One region of the Terrabacter sp. P5_B1 genome, then DNA from elsewhere that is predicted to be linked to it. Evidence: predicted binding sites of a transcription regulator. Region 1 holds the regulator's gene; the other holds the start of a gene.
What was found. Region 1 encodes Rex, which represses fermentation and respiration genes when NADH is low (regulators of the CRP and FNR family bind a similar motif). Its sites were predicted from a motif close to CTTGTGAANNNNTTCACAAG; they were not measured.

Region 1 (3,397 bases):
GAGATCCCGGATCGCAGAGACGAGCCGCTCGTCACGCAGCCGCGTCAGCACCTCGGTGTCGGGGGAGTCGACCCGCTCGTCGGCGTCCCGCATGTCCGCGGTCGCGACCTCGAAGCGGAACTTCGCCGACTTCACGTGGTCGGCGATGAGGTTGCGCGCGATGGTGACGAACCAGGCCGCGATGTCCTTGCCCTGCCACGTGAACGAGTCGATGCGGCGCATTGCCCGCAGGAAGGTCTCGGACGTGAGGTCCTCGGCGAGCGCGCGGTTGGCGACGCGGACGAGGACGTAGCGGAAGACGGTGTCGACATAGACGTCGTAGAGCAGCGCGAACGCCTCCCGGTCCCCGCCCTGCGCCAGCTCCACGAGGGCGGCGATGCGGGCCTGCTCGTCCGCGTCGCGCTCGACGTGGCGGTGAGGGGCGCGGGACCCGAGCGGCCCCGATGCGGGGCGGGTGAGCTCGGCGCGGTCGGCGCCCTCGTTGGCCAGGACCGCCCAGACGGCGTCGAAGGCCGACCGCCAGGTGGGCAGGACCGGCAGCTGTCCGAGTGCGGGGATCTCGAGCGCGGGGATGGCGGTCGCGAGCGTCGGCGCGGCCCTGCGGACAGGCGTCAGCGGCACTCGCGCCGGGGTCGTCCCCGACGCGGTGACAGGTGGGCGCCGACGCCCTGGTGTCCTGTTCGCGTGCATCGTGCACAGTCTGTCTCACTATGCCCCCGGACGGGACCCCCCAAGCGGCGTCCCGTCGTGCACGAAACGCACCGGTCGAAGTCGGCGTGCCTACAGTGGTGCCATGTCGAGCGACCAACCCGCCGGGGCTTCCCTGACGCCCCCGGCACCTCGCATCGTCCTGCTCGGACGTCCCGGCTGCCACCTGTGCGACGAGGCACGCACCGTCGTCGAGCGTGTGGCCGGCGAGCTGGGCGTGACCTGGCAGGAGCAGTCCGTCGAGGACGACCCCGAGCTGCTGCGGCGCTATGCCGAGCAGATCCCCGTGACGTTCGTCGACGGGCGCCGACACGACTTCTGGCGGGTCGACGAGACGCGCCTGCGCGCCGCCTTGCAGTGACCTGCCTCATCGGCGCGTCCCATGCCGTGGTAGGCCGCCGAAGTCAACTTTGTGCATGGGTTCACAAACGTCTAGCCTGAACGGGTCCCCACGTGCTCCGCGTTCGGGACAACGCCTCGTTCGAGAGGAGCCGGTGAGCAAGAGTGACCGCCGACCCAGCACTGCGTCGAGAGATCCCCGACGCAACCGTCGCGCGGCTTCCCGAGTACCTCCGAACGCTCTCCCGCCTCGCTGAGGACGGCGTCCTCTCGGTCTCGTCCGAGGAGCTCGCGGCCGAAGTGGGAGTGCGCTCCGCGCAGCTGCGCAAGGACCTCAGCCACCTCGGCTCCTACGGCGTACGCGGCGTGGGCTACGACGTCGAGACGCTCGCGCTCGAGATCTCACGCGCCCTCGGCCTGACCGAGGACTGGCCCGTGGCCATCGTCGGCATGGGCAACCTCGGACACGCGCTCGCCTCCTACTCCGGTTTCGTCACGAAGGGCTTCCGGATCGTCGGGCTGTACGACGACGACCCCGCGCTCGCCGACGAGCGCATCGTCGGGGTGCCGATCCGCCCGCTCGCCGAGCTCACCGCGCACCACGCCGTGGACCCGATCGCCATCGGCGTCATCGCGACGCCCGCTCCCGCCGCCCAGGCCGTGTGCGACGCCCTCGTCGGCGCCGGCATCAGCTCGATCCTCAACTTCGCCCCGGCCGTGCTGTCCGTGCCGAGCGGGGTGGACGTACGCCGTGTCGACCTCTCGACGGAGCTGCAGATCCTCGCCTTCCACGCCCAGCGCAAGTCCCTCGCCTCGGGCGACCTCCAGTCGGCGGCGGTGGCCCAGTGAACCTGCTCGTCATCGGGCTGTCTCACCACACGGCACCGCTGTCGGTGCTCGAGGCGCTCTCCGAGCGTCCCGACCGAGCTGCGGCCATCGCGGCCTCGGTCCTCGGATCGGCCACGGCCACCGAGACCGTCGTGCTCTCGACGTGCAACCGCCTCGAGGTGTACGCCTCGGTGCCCGCCTTCCACCCCGCCGTCGCCGCCATCGGCGAGGCGCTCGCGATCGCGGCCGGCATCGAGGAGCCGCAGCGGACCCGTCCGGTCCCCGATCTGACGCCCGGGGCGCCGGCGGATGCGCTGGCCGCCCGTGCCGAGGCTCTCGCCGACCACCTCTACGTCCGCTACGACGACGCGGCCGTCGCCCACGCCTTCACCGTGGCCTGCGGGCTCGACTCGATGGCCGTCGGTGAGGCCCAGATCCTCGGGCAGATGCGCGACGCGCTCGCCGGGGCCCAGGGCCGCGGGCAGGTGGGGGAGTCGCTCAACGCGCTCTTCCAGGCTGCACTCCGGGTCGGCAAGCGTGCCCACGCCGAGACCGACATCGACCAGCACAGCGTCTCGCTCGTGCAGATCGCCCTCGAGGAGGCGGCCTCCGTCCTGGGACCGCTCGATGGCGTCTCGACCGCGGTGGTCGGAGCCGGGGGGATGAGTGGCTTGGCCGCCGCGACCGCCCGCCGCCACGGCGTCGAGTCGCTCACCATCGTCAACCGCACCCCCGAGCGCGCCGAGCGCCTCGCCACCGCGACCTCCGGAGTGGCCCGGTCGTGGTCCGAGCTGACCGACGTGCTCGCTGCGAGCGATCTCGTGATCACCTGCACCGGGGCGGTAGGACACGTCATCACCGCCGACCTGCTCGCCGAGAGTGCAACCCGTCGCGGGGGGTGTCCGCAGGTCGTCGTCGACCTCGCGCTCCCGCGCGACGTCGAGCCCGTGGACTCGTGGCCGGACGTCGTGCCGGGTGTCACCCTCGTGGACCTCCAGGCCCTCGGGCTCCTCCTCGAGGGCCGTGCGGACACGACCCAGGTCGTGCGGGTCCGTGAGCTCGTCACGGGCGAGGTGGCCGACTACCTGACGCGGCGCATGGAGAAGGCCGTGGCCCCGACCGTGGCCGCGCTGCGCGAGCGGGCCGCCGCCCTCGTCGCGACCGAGATGGACCGGCTCGACCAGCGGCTCCCCGGGCTCGACGAGGCGACGAGGTCCGAGGTCGGCCTCGCCGTGCACCGCATCGTGGAGAAGCTGCTCCACACGCCCACCATGCGGGTCAAGGAGTTCGCCATGGAGGGCAGCGGCGACGACTACGCCGCGGCCCTGCGTGAGCTCTTCGACCTCGAGCCCAAGGACGTCGCCAACGTGTCCACGCCCCCCAAGCGGGCCCAGCCATGAGCGCCCTGCGCCTCGGCACCCGCCGCTCGGCCCTCGCCACCACCCAGTCCCGCTGGGTGGCCGACCGCCTGCGCGAGGCCGGCCACGAGGTCGAGCTCGTCGAGATCACGACCGAGGGAGAC
Region 2 (3,397 bases), on a different contig from region 1:
CGATGTCGTAGTCGGGCGTGCCCACGGCCATCATCTCGATGGCGCAGCAGGCGAGGCCGAAGGTGGCCGGCCAGATCGAGGCCTTGCGCATGTAGCCGGCGAGGCCCTCGACCGTCGAGAGCAGGAACCCGGACGGGAGCTTCTCTTCGAGACCCATTGCTTACTCCTTAACCTTCCTGATGAAACCCGTGGACGTGCGCCGCTGGTGCGGCGTCATCCGGGGTCAGTCCCACTCGAGCCCGCCGCGACGCCACACGTAGGCGTACGCGATGAACACCGTGACGATGAACAGGACCATCTCGACCAGCGCGAAGAGGCCCAGCTTGTTGAAGGCCACCGCGAACGGATAGAGGAAGACCGACTCGATGTCGAAGATGATGAAGAGCATCGCCGTCAGGTAGTACTTGATCGGGACGCGCCCACCGCCGGCCGCCTGGGGCGACGGCTGGATGCCGCACTCGTAGGCCTCGAGCTTGGCGCGGTTGTAGCGCTTGGGCCCGACGACGAGCGAGGTGAAGACCGACAGCGCGGCGAACGCGAAGCCGAGCCCCAGCATGAACAGGATCGGGACGTAGGAGTTCATCCGAGGTCACGTGCCTTTCGGTCGTGCGTGGCGTGCATGGCAGGGGCTGCGGGGGCGGGAGGGGCGCAGGTGCGCGGCGCACCCATCCTAGGGGCGTACGTCTCGATGGTGCTCGGCGTCACATTCGCGCCCGCGCAGGGGTGGCTCATGCGCTGGGCGCCAGTCGCGAGAGGGTGGTGATGAGTCGGTCGCTCGCGCCCTTGCTCGTGGGGTCGGCGAGGTTGGCCATGATCTTGAGCAGCAACGGCATGAGCTTGGTGCGCGGCAGGCCGTACTTCGTCGCGAGCCGCATCACCTCGGGGTTGCCGATGGCGTGGGCGAACCAGCGACCGAGGGTGAAGTAGCCGCCGAGCTCGTCCTTCATGACCTTGGGGTATGCCGCGAGCACCCGCTCGCGCGCGGCGTCGCTCGGGCGTGCCATCGCCTGGGCGACGAGCTCGGCGCCGAGGCGGGCGGCCTCGAGGGCGTAGTCGATGCCCTCGCCGTTGAAGGGGTTGACCATGCCGCCGGAGTCGCCGACGAGCAGCAGACCGTCGCCGTAGAGCGGCGTGCGGTTGAAGCCCATCGGCAGGGCGGCGCCGCGGATCGGGCCGGCCGACTCGTCGTGCTCGAGCTGCCACTCGGGATTGATGTCCTCGACCCAGCGGCGCATGACGTCCTTGAAGTCCGTCTTCTGGAACGCGGACGTCGTGTCGAGGGTGCCGAGACCGACGTTGGTGCGGCCGTCCTCGAGCGGGAAGAGCCAGCCGTAGCCGGGCATGAGGATGCGGTTGCCGGCGTCGTCGCGCGTCCAGAGCTCGAGGTGGCTCTCGAGGTAGTCGTCGCGCTTCGGGGTCGTGTAGTAGGCCCGCACGGCGATGGCCATGACGCGGTCCTCGCGCTTGGGGCGACCGACGGCTGTCGCGAGGCGGCTCGAGACGCCGTCGCTCGCGARGACGACCGGGGCGCGGTAGGTCACCGTCTCACCGGTGGCGCGGCCCGCCTCGTCGACGCGCTTGGCCGTGACCCCGGTGACGCGACCCGAGCCGTCGCGCACCGGAGCGGAGACGCTCGTGCGCTCGTGGAGCTGGGCGCCCCGGCTCACCGCGTGGCGGGCCAGGGTCTCGTCGAGCTGCGCACGGGTGCGGACCATGCCGTAGCCGGGGAAGGCGTCGGACTCGGGCCAGTCGAGCTGCAGCGTGTGGCCGCCGCCCTTGATGCGCAGGCCCTTGGTGCGCTGCCAGCCGGTGGTGTCGACGCCGAGGGAGATGAGCTCCTTCGTCGCGCGGGGCGTCAGGCCGTCGCCGCAGATCTTGTCGCGGGGGAACGCCGACTTCTCGAGGAGGACGACGTCGAGACCGTGGTCCGCGAGGTAGGCGGCCGTCGCGCTGCCACCCGGGCCGGCACCGACGACGATGACGTCGGCCCGCTCGACGGGTGCACCGCCGCCCCCTGAGGGGCTGGGCGCGACGCTCGAACTGGTCATGTCTCCCTGCACGCTTCCGAACCGCTTGTGAAGAACTTCACGAACTCTCCGGCGAGTCTATTCCCGCGGTTTCGTCCTTGTCAGATAAGGCATACCTAACTGTCGACAACCCCACCGTCGAGAGGCCACGTCTTGCCGCTCCTCCACCGTCGAAAGGCCACGTCTTGCCGCCCCCAACACGTCGAGAGGCCACGTGTGGTCGCGAGCCAGCGACGTGGCATACGCAAGAGGGTCGTATGCCGTCAGCGCTTGGTCCCGTGGTGGAGCGCCACGATGCCGCCGGTGAGGTTGGCCCAGCCGACCTGCTGCCAGCCGGCGGTCTCGACGATGCGCGCCAGCTCGCCCTGCGGCGGCCACGCCCGGATCGACTCGGCGAGGTAGACGTAGGAGTCGGGGTTGCTCGACGTGCGGCGGGCCACCGGCGGGAGGGCCCGCATGAGGTAGTTCGAGTAGACGGTGCGGAAGACCTTGTTGACCGGCTGGCTGAACTCGCAGACGAGGAGGCGCCCGCCCGGCTTGGTGACGCGGAGGAACTCGCGCAGTGCGGTCTCGGGGTCGGCGACGTTGCGCAGACCGAAGCTCATCGTCACGACGTCGAAGCTCTCGTCGGCGAACGGCAGGCTCATCGCATCGGCGGCCGTGAAGGCCATGTCGGGGCGGCGGCGGCGACCGACCCGGAGCATGCCGAGCGAGAAGTCGGCCGGCACGACCTCGATCTCCTCGTTCGCCCACGGCTCGCTGGAGGTGCCGGTTCCCGCGGCGATGTCGAGGATGCGCTCCCCCGGCTTGGCGTCGACGGCCTTGACGACGGCGCGGCGCCAGAGCCGGTCCTGACCGAGCGAGAGGACGTCGTTGGTCACGTCGTACTTCTCGGCGACGGTGTCGAACATCGACGCGACGTCGACCGGCTTCTTGTCCAGGTGCGCACGGGTCATGCGCTCATCCTCGCACCCGCGACAGGGGTGGCGTCCGTGGCACCGGCGGCGGCGTGACGAGGTTCGCGGGCGTTCGGTCGTAGAGTTGCCACCGATGTCCACGCTGCCCGCCCCTGGAGCGCCGTCCCCCTCAGCGGGACCGACGGTCGTCGTCCGCACGGTGCCCCTCGAGGCCGCGGACTCCCTGCTGGCCTTCCTGCCGGCCGGCCTGCCCCACGACGAGCTGCTGTCGTGGGTGCGCCGTGGTGAGGGCCTCGTCGGGTGGGGCTCGGCGCTGACGTTCGAGTCGCAGGGCGAAGACCGCTTCCACGAGGCGGAGGCGTGGTGGCGTGGGGTCAGCGGACGCGCGGTGGTGCGCGACGAGGTCGAGCGGCCGGGCACGGGGCTCGTGTGCTTCGGCTCGTTCCCCTTCGC

Region 2: a site for Rex is predicted at 2,073-2,092, ahead of AC1DP0_RS10975 (geranylgeranyl reductase family protein). Genes of this name have one in related genera too.

What each region holds. Positions count from the first base shown of each region.
Region 1 covers NZ_JBFULD010000080.1:5,972-9,368, forward strand. The annotation lists gene AC1DP0_RS08090 (RNA polymerase sigma factor) at 1-621, opposite strand, end outside; gene AC1DP0_RS08095 (glutaredoxin family protein) at 794-1,069, shown strand; gene AC1DP0_RS08100 (redox-sensing transcriptional repressor Rex) at 1,213-1,896, shown strand; gene hemA (glutamyl-tRNA reductase) at 1,893-3,275, shown strand; gene hemC (hydroxymethylbilane synthase) at 3,272-3,397, shown strand, end outside.
Region 2 covers NZ_JBFULD010000128.1:1,387-4,783, reverse strand. The annotation lists gene AC1DP0_RS10985 (NuoB/complex I 20 kDa subunit family protein) at 1-157, opposite strand, end outside; gene AC1DP0_RS10980 (NADH-quinone oxidoreductase subunit A) at 224-583, opposite strand; gene AC1DP0_RS10975 (geranylgeranyl reductase family protein) at 729-2,048, opposite strand; gene AC1DP0_RS10970 (demethylmenaquinone methyltransferase) at 2,291-2,983, opposite strand; gene AC1DP0_RS10965 (isochorismate synthase) at 3,078-3,397, shown strand, end outside.